One region of the Lutispora sp. genome, then DNA from elsewhere that is predicted to be linked to it. Evidence: a T-box and tRNA genes for the amino acid it is inferred to sense, from the RefSeq annotation. Region 1 holds a T-box; the other regions hold tRNA genes.
The links. The T-box of region 1 lies ahead of leuS (leucine--tRNA ligase). A T-box ahead of a tRNA ligase gene usually reads a tRNA of that ligase, here a tRNA-Leu.

Region 1 (3,489 bases):
TCTTCTCCTCTACTTCCTGGTCATACTTATATAATGCATTTAAAAGCTCCATCATTCTGGCTATGGCTGTATTGAAATGGAAATCTTCAGTGTCTGTTTCCACTTCCTTTATCGCTCTGTTTCTCTCATAGTTCAATTCCTTCTCTGGAGCAGCCATCTGAGTCTTAGCCTTTGTACCTCTTAATTCTATAACTCTCTCAGCAATTCTCTCAATCCTATTCAGGAATCTGGCAACAGCTTTTATACCTCCGTCACTCCAGGGACCTCCCTCTTCATAGGCAAAACCGAACATTAAATACAGTCTGAATACATCGGATCCATATTCATTGATAAAACTATCCGGAGAAATAACATTACCCTTGGATTTGCTCATCTTATTTCCATCGGGGCCTAATATTACTCCCTGATGTCTCAATGAGGTAAAGGGCTCATCGAATTTGAGATAACCCAAGTCTCTTAAAGCCTTTGTAAAGAATCTGGCATACAAAAGATGCATTGCAGCATGTTCTGCTCCGCCAACATATTTATCAACTGGCAGCATCTTGTTTATCCATTCCTTATCAAAGGGTTCAGCAGAGTTTTTATTGTCCGGATATCTTAGATAGTACCAGGATGAGCATACGAATGTATCCAAAGTATCTGCATCCCTCTTTGCAGGACCCCCGCATTTTGGGCATGTGGTATTTATAAACTCTTCACACTTTTTAAGGGGTGACTCTCCATCTGGAGTGAACTCAACATTATATGGAAGCATCACAGGCAGGTCCTTCTCCGGCACTGGTACAGTACCACAGTGTTCGCAGTATACAATGGGAATAGGTGAACCCCAATATCTCTGCCTTGATACCAGCCAGTCCCTCAATCTATAATTTATCTTTATTTCGCCCTTGCCTTCCTTGGCCAGTTCTTCCACAATCTTTATCCTTGCATCTTCAGATTTCATGCCATCATATTTCCCACTGTTAACCAAAACTCCATATTCAACATAGGGCAATGGGGCATCGCTTCCATCAGCTGAGTCAATAACTCTTACTATAGGCAGATTAAATTTAACTGCAAATTCATAATCTCTTTCATCATGGCCAGGAACAGCCATTACACATCCTGTACCATAGGTTGCCAGCACATAATCAGCTATCCAGACAGGCACCCTTTCACCTGTTATGGGATGTATAGCATAGGCTCCTGTGAATACACCAGTTTTCTCTCTTGTTGTTGATAACCTGTCTATTTCACTCTGCTTCTTAGCCCATTCTCTGTATTCTTCCACAGAATTCCTATATTCTTCAGTAGTTATCTTATCCACTATTTCATTTTCCGGAGCCAATACCACATAGGTTACACCACACAGTGTATCAGCTCTTGTGGTAAATACTTTGAATGCTATATCTGAATTCTCTATCTTAAACTGTATTTCTGCCCCTTCTGACTTGCCTATCCAGTTCTTTTGTATTTTCTTGGTTCTCTCAGGCCAATCCAGATCATCCAGCTTTTCCAGAAGTTCTTCCGCATAGGCAGTTATTTTGAAGAACCACTGGGTAAGATTCTTCTTGGTCACTTCTGAATCGCATCTTTCACAATGGCTGTCAATTACCTGCTCATTGGCTAATACAGTCTGACAGCTGGGACACCAGTTTACAGGAGCCTCTTTCCTATAGGCTAAACCTGCATGATACAGCTGTAGAAATATCCATTGAGTCCATTTATAGTAATCCGGTGTACAGGTTATGACTTCATAATCCCAATCAAACATGGCTCCCATTTCTTTAAGCTGTTTCTCCATGGTCTCAATATTTTTCATAGTAGAATCCTGAGGATGTATACCGGTCTTTATAGCATAGTTCTCTGCAGGAAGACCAAAAGCGTCAAAGCCCATAGGTTGAAATATTTCATAGCCCTGAAGCCTCTTAAATCTTGCCCAGGAATCTGTTGGCCCAAAATTATACCAATGTCCTACATGTAGATTTGCGCCGGATGGGTAGGAAAACATTTCAAGACAATAAAGCTTCTTATCTACTCTATCACGATTAAACTTATATAATTCTGTTTCCTCCCATTTTTTTTGCCATTTCCTATCCACTTCCACATTATACATGTCCATCACTCCATCCATTTTGATAAATTTAGAAAGAATAAATAAACCCGTCTCTTGGAAAGAGACGGGAAATCCGCGGTACCACTCTAATTGATTATTTAGCATAATCCACTTTAACCCTATAACGGCGGGTGCCGTCTTACCCTACTTTATTCAGGTAGCAGCTCCTGGGCGAGTTCGAAGATTGAAGACTGCCATTTCCCACCAAACCTGGCTCTCTTTAAGTTTCAAATTCCTCTACTACTCCCATTCTTCACTTTTGTAATATTGTATGTGATTTTAGCGCAAAATTTCATATTTGTCAATATTATTTATCTTTTAGCAGATTTTCATCCAGTTCCTCCATTTCAGTTGCACCCACTATACTGTGGAGGTATGAATAAAGCCTCTTTACTCTTTCTTCCATATCCACCTTTTTTTCAATCAGTGACATGAGGGTTTCTCTCATCTTGCTGATTTCTTGCTGAGCTTTCTCTGCTTCCATCTTATTTTCATTGATAAGCTCATAGGTTCTTTTCACAGTTTCCTTGAGCAATATAGCATTTTGCTGGTTTATAGCTGTTGGCAGAGTTTCCAGCTCCTCTAAAATTTTCGATAATCTGCTGTTAATCTGCAAAATTTCATTCTGGGCTTCATCCAAAGGTTGAATAAAAGCGTCATTTTTACTCTCGTTTAATTCATTAGAAAGATGGAGTATCTTATTCATAAGCACCTTTTTTCTTCTCTCCAGATCCTTATGTTCCTGCTCCAGTCTTTTTTCTTTGGATAGAAGTTCTTCCAGCTTATTAACTGTTTTCTCCATGCTCCTTGATTTAAAGTTTGAAAAAAGCTGTATCCATTCAGGTGTATATATTAAAATTGGTATTTTATTCTTTTTTATATACTCATCATCAATATGAACATCTTTCATATTCATCACCTTATTAATAATAATTTGTCCTCATCTAAATAATAGCATAAAGGCTTATAATTAGTATATAGTTACAAATGCTCAAAAAAAGAAGCCCTTATGGGCTTACATTATGTTAACATTTACCTGCCGAATACGGTTCCAACCGCATATAAAGTTTTATGAAGAACTTCTCTGTAATCCTCATCTTCAGGATTCAGACTGTTAATTACTACTTTACCGAAACTACCAGTAGAGTGAATATACTTTCCATCTCCAATATACATTGCTACATGTCCTGGAAAGTACAAAGCATCTGCAGGTTTAACTTCTTCCAGGGGAATCTGCTTCATATATTCTTCCTTTAATTTTGCATCTCTATATATGATTATTCCATTAAGCATGTATGACATTGATACAAAACCAGAGCAATCTATTCCCATAGGGCTTTTACCACCCCATCTGTATTGAGTATCCAAGTATAAAAATCCAGTCTCAAGGATGC
Region 2 (3,489 bases), on a different contig from region 1:
TCATTTTCTACTATTGATTCTGCTGCTTCCGTATTAGCACGATAATCACAGTTTGAACACAAGGCAATTGAATCCTCTCCCACTGGAGTTAGGAGCATAAACTCATGGGACAGGTTACCTCCCATCATACCTGAATCCGATGCAACCGATATTACTTCAGGTATGCCTACCCTCTTAAATATTCTCTCGTAAGCTTTAAAACATTTGCTATAGTATTCCTCCAAATCTTCCCATGATGTGTGAAAGGAATATGCATCCTTCATGGTAAATTCACGGACTCGTATAAGACCACCTCGGGGACGAGCTTCATCTCTGAATTTTGTTTGAATCTGATAGACCATAAAAGGATACTTGGCATAACTTTGTCCGTATTCACGCACAAGATGTACTGACGCTTCTTCATGTGTCATACCAAGAACAAAGGGACTATTGTTTCTATCCTTGAAGCGCAGTAATTCATTTCCTACACTTGTATACCTTCCTGATTCTTCCCATAGGGATGCAGGTAATACAACAGGGAACTGCACCTCTTGCCCATCTATTGCATCCATTTCCTCACGAATAATCTGTTCTATTTTTCTCGTGATACGACGAAGAGGGGTATATGATGAATAAATACCATTAGCAACATGTTTCATATAACCGCCTCTGATCATTAACCCATGACTATCGATTTCACAATCCGCTGGCATTTCTTTAAATCTGTCTCCAACAAGTTTTTGAATTTTCATGTCTTTACCTCCAATACTCTACTAAAATATTAAAAGCCCTAAGTCAAATAAATCAACTTAGGACGAATTATACTTTCATTAAAGATTCTCACCAACCATCTTCTCTCTGAAAAATCCAAAATGCCTACTATTCCTTTTCATAGCCTATAAAATTAAATTTTTTAAATTGTAACAGATAAGGTGCTGAATGTCAATGTGTTTTCTTTCTAAACAGCATCGATATCATCGCTATGTGCATTAATGGGCAGAGTAAAAATGTTACTTCGCAATTTTAGCTATTCTGAATGATATTTTGCCGGCCTTCTTATATTTCTTATCTATCAAATTTATAAATAAATAAGTTGCAGCCATTAAAACAAATCCCAGTGTCACTCCTAACAGATCACTAGAAATTTTGAGTCCAATAGGAATGCTAATATTTGTACCTAACATAATTCCTATAGTAAGTGCAATTAGTGGCAGCACATAAGTGATTAAAACGGCACCCAAAAACATTCCGCTTTTCATCTCAAGAATCACTTCCTGCCCTACTTTGGCTCCAATAAGGTTTTTTGCTTCCACATAAGTCATTTCAGAAGTACATCCTTTACACTTAGCACAATTTTCACCACATGCGCTGGATCTTTTTAATACGACTTTGGCAGTATCACCATCAGTGAAGACTACTCTTGCTCTTTCTTCCATATGTTTTCCTCCATGCACATCTCTAGGATATATCTATAAAATATCGATTAAATGTGTAGATATTATAGTCTTTAAAACTGGTCAAAAAAACCTCATGCTACGACTACCAGTTTTCTACAGGCTCATCGTATTATGAGGTTAATCGTACATAAAGTATGTATTTGCAAGCATTAGAAGTTATTTAAATTAATTGGTGCGCGAGGCGGGAGTTGAACCCGCAAAACTACGAACCTGAATCGTATACGTATGCCAATTCCGTCACTCGCGCTAACGAAAATATTATATCACAGCAATTGATAAAGTACAAATATTTTTTATGGCTTTCCCAAGTAAAAATTCCAGATATACTTGACTTCACCCAGATTTGCCTTAATCTCTCTTTTTAACCTTCTTTCAAACTCGTTCAATTTGATTACTTCATCTGATGTTATGGATTTTCCTCCATATATTATTCCCTCAAGGATTGATATAATATGACCGCTTATATCTTCTTCTATTAAAAAGTACTCATTCATATTACTCATAAACTGTCTCAATGTTTCACTGTCTTTCTTTTTTCTGCCTGCTTTATGTGCCAGCCATATAATGTGATCTATATAGAATTTCGCATATTTATTTGAATCTTTGATTTTGATAAATTTCAGCATGTTTATTTTTATCAATCCATATAATATTCTCAGTAAAATTACAAATATGATAAAATATACAATATGCTTAGTATTAATACCTATTTTCCTATCTCCATTAGTTATATCCACGACAGTATATATTTCATCCTCCATAAGGTCTTTTCTTCTTGTGGTATCGATGATGTTTTCTGAAAATGAAACCAGCTCATCTTCTTCATCATTTGAGGCCTCTTGGGGCTCCTCTTCATTTTCCTTCTTCCAAGGCTCTATTTCTTTATAGGCAGGTGTAGGCTCAAAGGTTATCCAGCCATATTCACCAAAGTAGGCTTCTACCCAAGCATGAGCATTTCTATCGATAATATCATATTTCCCATTCTCAACATCACCCTTGGGCTCTACCAAAAACCCTTCCACATACCTGGCTGGTATTCCTGCAAGCCTTAACATAACAACCATTGATGAGGCAAAATAAGTGCAATATCCTTCCTTGCCTTCAAAGAGAAAATAATCTACAAAATCCCTTCCCGCAGGCACATTTTCAGGTTCCAGTGTATACTGATAGTTGCTTCTCAGATAAGCTTCAATAGCTTTTACCATATCATATGAATTGTTTTTGCCATATGTAATGTGTTCCACAAGTTTACTAAGCCTATCTGGTATATTATTAGGGAGCTTCAGGTATGTATTGCTTATTTCTTTGTCAGCATCAGCCATAGCTTCTCTTAGCATATCTTCAGATATCATTGGAAGCTTTATATTAATATTATAGCTCGAATTTTTATCTATTATTTTTGAAGTATACATTTCTAAATCATCATTAATAAAAATTTTCTCATTATCCAACTTCACATTTACTGGATAGAGAGCACTAAAGAGAGTGGATGAAATCAATCTTTCCGGTTTTATCTCTATATTCAGATCCATAAATTCTATATTTGCAAGCATATCAAGTACCTTTTTTTCATCAAATATGAAAGATTTTCGTCTAGATCTGCTCCAGTTAAAACCTGAATATTTATCATACACACTTCCTCTTAAATAAAGGTTATTCCGAAGACTTCCCTTTACAGTAAGCATACTGCTGCCATTAAAATTTACTGGACCACCCAACTTTTTATCTTTATATACATTACCAGCTAAACTGAAACTATAGCTATATCCGTAGTTCTCCTCTGATGCATTTTTCCATTGGGTGATAAATGGAAAGTTTCGCACCATGAAATCATTTAATATATCAATTTTCAAAGGCTTGATATTCAAAGGAAGCATAAGCATGAAGACTATGGATAAGCCTATAAGCAATGCGGCACTGCTTAGCCAACTTTTATAGAAACTTATTGAAACAGGTATGGATTTGCTCTTCCATTCTTCCTTCTTTTTCTCCCACAAACTGTAAGAATGAAGCAACAATGATGAATACAGAAAAATCATAAGATATAAATGAG
Region 3 (3,489 bases), on a different contig from region 1:
GTGTTTCCTTCTCTGCGCTTAGTTCTATTATAGCTGAACCCTTATCTGTCTCTATATTCATTTCCAAAGGTACTAGATTTGCTTTCTTTCTCTTTCTTAGCTCATCAAGGCATACATTAGTTACTATTCTATATAGCCATGTAGAAAACGATGATTCTTCCCTGAAGTTCTGGATTGACTTATATATCTTAATAAAGGCTTCTTGAGCCATATCCTTAGCATCTTCTTCATTACCCATAATTCTATAGGCAATGTTATAGGCTTTTTTTTCATATCCGCTTATCAATTCTTCAAAAGCATCTATATTTCCTTTTTTGCTCTTAGCTACAAGAAGCTTCTCCGTTACTTCCATATTTTTCTCCCTCCCCAATAACTCAGTAACCCCTCAGTTTTAGACGAATAAAAAATAATAAAGTTTCATAGTGCTTATTTACACATTTCTATTATACACTTCTTTACCATAAAAAAATATAGGTATAAAGATATACCTATATTTCCACATTCCTGGTTTTATGATAAGGATGAAACGCTGAAGCCACCAATCTAAAATTTTCATCCATTACAGCAGTTGCATGATGTAAGAAGTCCTTTGCTATATAATACCTCAAATCTATGAAACTGTATTCATAGCCGCTGTCTGTTTTCTTGCATTTTATATGAAACAGCGGGGTAAACTCACCAAAGAATTTGGCAACCTGTGTGTTTTTCACAGCTCTGAACAGTCTCTTATCCAGATTCTTCATAATTTCAATAATCTTAATTTTTCTTGATAACAGGTTTAGCTCACCAATTACCATTTTATCTTTAATCTTTATAACGAAATGCCATTTTACCAGTCCGATCATTGATGGCAAAACTCTTATATACAATATTTCCCCTAGATCCTTGAAATTTTCTTTCACTCTCTTTTTTACATAAAACTTCATCCAATAGCGGGCTGACAAATAAGCAAAAAACATAATTAAAGATACTAATGGATGAATTTTGCTATTGATGCTTGGAATAATAATGGCTAAAGCAACAATGATTAATAAGGGATCATAAACCAAAAGCAAATCCAAAGTAATCTTTTTTTTGTAAAAAGGCCATAACACTTGTGCTCCATAGGAATTTGTTATATCCAGTAATAAATGTGACATACATCCAGATACAGCATATATAAATAGTTTTAATAATGCTGCTCCTGGATAAAATAGTGATAATACAGCAGTTATAGCTGCGCTGTACAAAAAAATAAAGGGAATGGAATGGGACATCCCTCTGTGGTTTTTGAGATAGCTGTAATCTCCCTTAACTTGCATTATTATATCTGCATCAGGAATCACAGCTCCTAATAAGCTTCCCATTGCATAAGGGCTGGCAATTGATACTGTTTCTCCCGTAAAAGCTGCAATCGCCAGCCCCACAACGCCGTGTGTAATTGGATCCATAGTTCTCCTCCATCATTATATTAGCTGTAACTATACTTTATAATATTCAATTATATCATATATGCTAGTACCTATTTACTGAATATTTTCAAAATCTATGACTAATTTCTAACAATAAATTTTTTATTGCTTTTTAAACCTATCTGTGATATTATAATTAGCGTAGCGCCGGAGTGGCGGAATTGGCAGACGCACATGACTCAAAATCATGCGCCCTCAAAGCATGTCGGTTCGAGTCCGACCTCCGGCACCATTATATTTAGCAAAATATTAAGCTTCAACGATTTGTTGAAGCTTTTTCTATTTTATCTCCCTACAATTTTGCTTACATTTTTTATCAATATTGATATAGTGCCATCGGGATTTGTGATAAATTCCAATCTTTCTCTATCTTCGTATTGTTCGAGAGGTATGTTTATTTCAATGCCAGTATCTGTCTTTATGGTTTGTCGTTCAAGCTTTCTAAAGCTGTTTCTATTCTGGATCTGGAATTCCTTTTTATCTATTCCTTTCTTCATTATGCTTTCTTTGAACTCGTTTTTAGCATCTATATTATTTTCAAAAACTTCATCAATGACCCGGACTACATTCACAGTTCCATCTGCTTCACAATTATCATAAAGAGCTTTCTTAAACCTCATCTTTTTCTCCACATCATTGTTATAATGCTTTTTATTTATTTGTTCTGCTGTCTTGGTCACAATGTCAAGCTTTGCCTTTGGAGACAACTCCGGCTCACATTTAAGAAAATACTGGGATAAATAATATTCCTTTTTATCATTTATCAGGTATTTCTTCTCAATCAGCTTAACAGAGAAGTCATCCAGTTTGATTATTATAACCTCATCTAAACTCTGGGATTCGGACGGGAGGATTGTTTGATTCTTTATTATAGTGTTTTTAATACCTGTATCTGTATTCTCAACAAAATGAATATAGGAACTCTTATAATTCATCTTAAGTATTGAAAAATATGATTCTCCTTCACAATTAAATGTAGCGAATACAACATCTGCAGCAGGAATATCAATATTTTGCTTCATAAAATCGAATAATTTGGTTGAAAGATTTTTTGTGACAGAGACAAAATCATTATCACTCAAATATGTTCTGAGTTGGTTGAGGCAATAATTATCTTCGCCCTCTAACATGGTATTTTTACAATTGTCACTGGTCATAGTTTTATATATATGGCTTTTAATAAAATCTCTGATTTCTCCGCTTAGTCCCAGTAAAGTATTCGATAAAACTGGCATATCCATGTTTGTATCTAAAATATGTATTATGGCATTTGTCACTCTTATGCTATTTTCATCCATTTAATTTACCCCTTATCTCTATAATCATATTTAGTTCGTTCTTATAATAATTAAAAATTACACACATTATATATTTTAAGTTGCTACCCAATTATGTCAACAAATTTCTGCGAGACCGAAGCTCCTATTAAACAAAAAACAAAGTAAAAAATGCTATAATAGCTATAGCAACAATATGGAGGAATTCAAATGGTAACAAAAACTTTGTTTAAGTGTCCTGTATGCTCAAAGCCTTTATCCAAGGGTGAAAAGCAGTATTTCTGCAATAAGAATCATAGCTTCGATATAGCTCGTAAAGGGTATGTGAATCTGCTATTGCCAAGCCATATAGGCTCAGGTGACCCAGGTGACAGCAAGGAAATGCTCCAGAGTCGCAGGGAGTTTTTGAATAAAGGTTATTATGAAAAATTCTCAGACCAATTAAACAATATTATCGTTAATAACATATCGGATATGTATAAAGGCAGTTCTGTGAGCATACTCGATGCAGGCTGTGGCGAAGGTTATTATATCAGCAGGCTGAAAAACAATTTGACTAACCTTGATAGTATAGAAAATTTAAATATATATGGAATTGATGTTTCAAAACCTGCTATTCATTATGCTTCAGGCAGAGATAAGGATATATTCTTTGCTGTGGCCAGCACATACCACATTCCTATTTTAAATAACAGCATAGATTACATTATATGCATTTTTGCGCCGAGAGACGAGGAGGAGTTCCTGCGCATTCTAAATAA
Region 4 (3,489 bases), on a different contig from region 1:
GGTTGTTGCTTATAATAAATTGAGATATATGGAATTAGAACCAAATAAATATAGCTTACAGCCTTCTGCACCATATATATCAAAGATAAGAATCAACTTTATTAAAGACACCGATTCCTTTGATTCTTCTTTTCAATCAGGACAAATAGATCTGATTAATACTTCTTCTTACGACTGGGAAAAATATAAGGAATCAAAGGATGTCAATACTTATGGATATTTGTCAAGAGATTATGAATTTATATCTATAAATTTCAGCAATCCGGTATTGGGAGACAAATATGTGAGAAAAGCCTTAATGCATGGGATAAATAGAACTGCGATAATAGAAAAGCATTTACTAGGTAATGCGGTGATCACAGACACGCCTATAAGAGTTGATTCTTGGCTATATGATGGAGATGTAAATAAATACTCTTATAATAAAGCCGAAGCCCAATATGCTATAAACAGCGCAAGATTTGTTTTAAATGAGACAACCAGGATTTTTGAAAGGGAAAGTGATGGAAAGGTTCAGCAGCTCAGATTTACACTGATAACAAACTCGGAAAATGATTACAGAGCTAAGGCTGTAGAAGATATCAAGAAAAATTTAGAAGATATTGGATTTGTCATAGATGTTGAAATAGTGCCCTTTGAAGAACTGATGATGAGAATCGAGAAAAAGCAATATGATTTGGCTTTGGTGGGAATGAATTTTTCTCCAGAAGAAGATTTATATGATTTTTTTCACAGTTCTCAGATCAATGGCGGCAAAAACTATGGGGGGTATGCAAACCCGCGAGTAGATTTATTGTTGGAGCAATCGCAAAATACATTGAATAATGAAAATAAATATGTGAACTATTTGGAACTTCAAAGGATAATTAAAGATGATCTCCCGATTATTAGTCTTTTCTACAAAGAGTATGCTTTGGTTATGAGGAACAAGGTCAGGGGAGAAATAAAAGTGGATAGTGAGAACTTGTTCAGAACTATCAATAATTGGTATATTACCGAATCATTGAACTAAAGAGAATAAAATGTTATTGACATAAATCCATGCAGATTATATAATAATCCATGTAGTAATTGATAAATGATTTGCGAGAGTGGCGGAACTGGCAGACGCGCACGTTTGAGGGGCGTGTGGTTACACCGTACGGGTTCAAGTCCCGTCTCTCGCACCATAAAGCTTAATATGGTCTGGAATATTTGCCAAGCTTCTATTTTGAACCTACAGCATAAAAACGGGAGTTTTATATACAGTGTGGATATGTACTTTATTGTGAGTCCTATGATTGGCATCTAAGGCGATAGAAGCACTGTTGCGAGCACCCACCTATCGGAGAGATAGGTGTCAAAATCGAAGCAGCGGTATTTTGGATTTACGAAAAAATGAGACACGGGAAGGTGTCTCTTTTTGTTTTTTGCTTCATAGGATTTTGCTTATTTTGAATTTCTATATTAAAGGATTTTCATGCCTTGTGTAGAATATAATTAGTTATAGATAGGAACACACCATTACTGGTAGGATACAAAACAGATAAGGTGGTATTATGCTTACATTAAATATAGAAATAGGAGATTTTGTTTTTAGAGATATAAAGAAAAATGAGTTGGATCTTGTTTTAGAGTTATATAATGATGATGATGAATCAATGTTTGCTACAGGTACGAGCAGGTGTTTATCCTTAGAAGATATGGAGGAAAAATACTTAGAGGTATTAATCAGCAGTCATGAGTTTTTTATTGGTATTTTTTTAAAAACCAGTGATAAATTAATAGGAGTCTTAAAAGGCCGAATAGATTATGAACATAATGAAGAAGCCTGGATTACTTCATTTATAATAAAAAAAGAGCATAGAAACATGGGTATAGGCAATAAGACAATAAATGCTTTTATGCTCTATATGCAAAAAACTTATGATGTTAAAAGGTTTTATGCAGGCGTTATATCTAAGAACAAAAATGGTATTGATTTCTGGATAAAAGCAGGATTCAAACATGTTAGAACAATAAAAAACTATATTAATCTAAACAATGCTTATGAAGATTTTATTATAATGAGAAGAGAGATTCAATCTAGCAAATAAATAACTCCCCTATGATTTTAGAGGAGTTATTATTTGACAATAGTTGTTACATTTTTAACATTATATATGCTTTTCATATGCCAAGCTATAGATTTGTTTCAATATTTGCTGAAAGGAGGTAAGTTTATGAAAATAAGGGAAATAAGAGATGCCTTAAATGCACAAGTATTGTGGGGGGAGCACTTATTAGAAAATGAAATATTATATGCCTTTGGATCAGATTTAATGAGCGATGTTCTAGCCTTTGTAAAAACAGGTACAATACTTTTGACAGGGTTGGTAAACTCTCAGGTTATCAGGACTGCGGAAATGGCAGATGTTACCGCTATACTTTTTGTAAGAGGCAAAGTTCCGGATAAGGATGTCATAGATCTGGCAAAGGAAAATTCCATCGCAATTCTTACAACTAATTATACTCTTTTCACGACTTCCGGAATATTATATAATTGTGGATTAAGAGGCATAGAAGCTGATAAGATGTAGGAGAGATACTATGGGTAACATATCTTATAATTTTCCAATTGAAAAAGATGATTTTGAAAGAGCAGGGGAAGCTTCTAGTAAAATTAAAAAAATTCTGAGACAGTTAGGTATGGATTCAAGTATAATAAGAAGAGTAGCAATCGGAGCATATGAAGCAGAAATGAACTTAGTAATACATTCACTAGGTGGCACTATTGGTATAACCATAGACCCTGAATCAATAATTATCACAGCTGAAGATACAGGGCCGGGGATTGAAAACGTTCAACTTGCTATGAAAGAAGGATATTCTACTGCTCCAGATAGAATTAGAGAGATGGGTTTTGGCGCCGGAATGGGATTACCAAACATGAAAAAATGCTCTGATAGTTTTGATATTGAAAGCATCGTTGGCAAGGGAACAAAAATTGTAATGAAAATGATGCTGAAAGATGGTGATTAAATGAGCAATGAATATAGCCATTCAGTTATATTAAGGGAAGATCGATGTATAGGGTGTACCAGTTGTCTTAAAGTCTGTCCTACCGAAGCTATAAGGGTACGAGATGGAAAGGCAAAAATAATATCCGATAGATGTATAGATTGCGGTGAATGCATAAGGATATGTCCTAATCACGCTAAAAGTGCTATAACAGATGATTTGAATATGATGAAGAAATTCAAATATAATATTGCGATACCATCATTGACGATTTATGGACAATTTCCTTCTAATATTAGTATAAGTCAGATACTCACATCTATAAAAAGAATAGGCTTTGATGAAGTTGTAGAGGATACAATAGGGGCAGATATATCAATTTTCCTCATTAAGGAATATCTATTAAAGAAGCCTGGTATGGAATTTCCATTAATCAATTCAAGTTGTCCAGCAATTATAAGGCTTATACAGATAAGATTTCCTGATTTGATTCCAAATATTATTACTATA

Region 2: it has a tRNA-Leu gene. The T-box ahead of leuS (leucine--tRNA ligase) is inferred to sense a tRNA for this amino acid. The anticodon was not compared.
Region 3: it has a tRNA-Leu gene. The T-box ahead of leuS (leucine--tRNA ligase) is inferred to sense a tRNA for this amino acid. The anticodon was not compared.
Region 4: it has a tRNA-Leu gene. The T-box ahead of leuS (leucine--tRNA ligase) is inferred to sense a tRNA for this amino acid. The anticodon was not compared.

Annotation. Positions count from the first base shown of each region.
Region 1 covers NZ_JAWLCK010000020.1:23,250-26,738, reverse strand. The annotation lists gene leuS (leucine--tRNA ligase) at 1-2,101, opposite strand, end outside; T-box leader at 2,153-2,358, opposite strand; gene ACESM9_RS05155 (hypothetical protein) at 2,403-3,005, opposite strand; gene ACESM9_RS05150 (C40 family peptidase) at 3,128-3,489, opposite strand, start outside.
Region 2 covers NZ_JAWLCK010000004.1:28,127-31,615, reverse strand. The annotation lists gene ACESM9_RS01505 (proline--tRNA ligase) at 1-731, opposite strand, end outside; gene ACESM9_RS01500 (SoxR reducing system RseC family protein) at 990-1,415, opposite strand; tRNA gene ACESM9_RS01495 (tRNA-Leu) at 1,607-1,683, opposite strand; gene ACESM9_RS01490 (transglutaminase domain-containing protein) at 1,730-3,489, opposite strand, start outside.
Region 3 covers NZ_JAWLCK010000036.1:1,086-4,574, reverse strand. The annotation lists gene ACESM9_RS07395 (RNA polymerase sigma factor) at 1-352, opposite strand, end outside; gene ACESM9_RS07390 (metal-dependent hydrolase) at 489-1,430, opposite strand; tRNA gene ACESM9_RS07385 (tRNA-Leu) at 1,598-1,683, shown strand; gene ACESM9_RS07380 (nucleoid-associated protein) at 1,736-2,749, opposite strand; gene ACESM9_RS07375 (putative RNA methyltransferase) at 2,939-3,489, shown strand, end outside.
Region 4 covers NZ_JAWLCK010000036.1:14,010-17,498, forward strand. The annotation lists gene ACESM9_RS07430 (peptide ABC transporter substrate-binding protein) at 1-1,012, shown strand, start outside; tRNA gene ACESM9_RS07435 (tRNA-Leu) at 1,086-1,169, shown strand; RNA gene ssrS (6S RNA) at 1,180-1,372, shown strand; gene ACESM9_RS07445 (GNAT family N-acetyltransferase) at 1,539-2,075, shown strand; gene ACESM9_RS07450 (DRTGG domain-containing protein) at 2,202-2,558, shown strand; gene ACESM9_RS07455 (ATP-binding protein) at 2,569-3,000, shown strand; gene ACESM9_RS07460 ([Fe-Fe] hydrogenase large subunit C-terminal domain-containing protein) at 3,001-3,489, shown strand, end outside.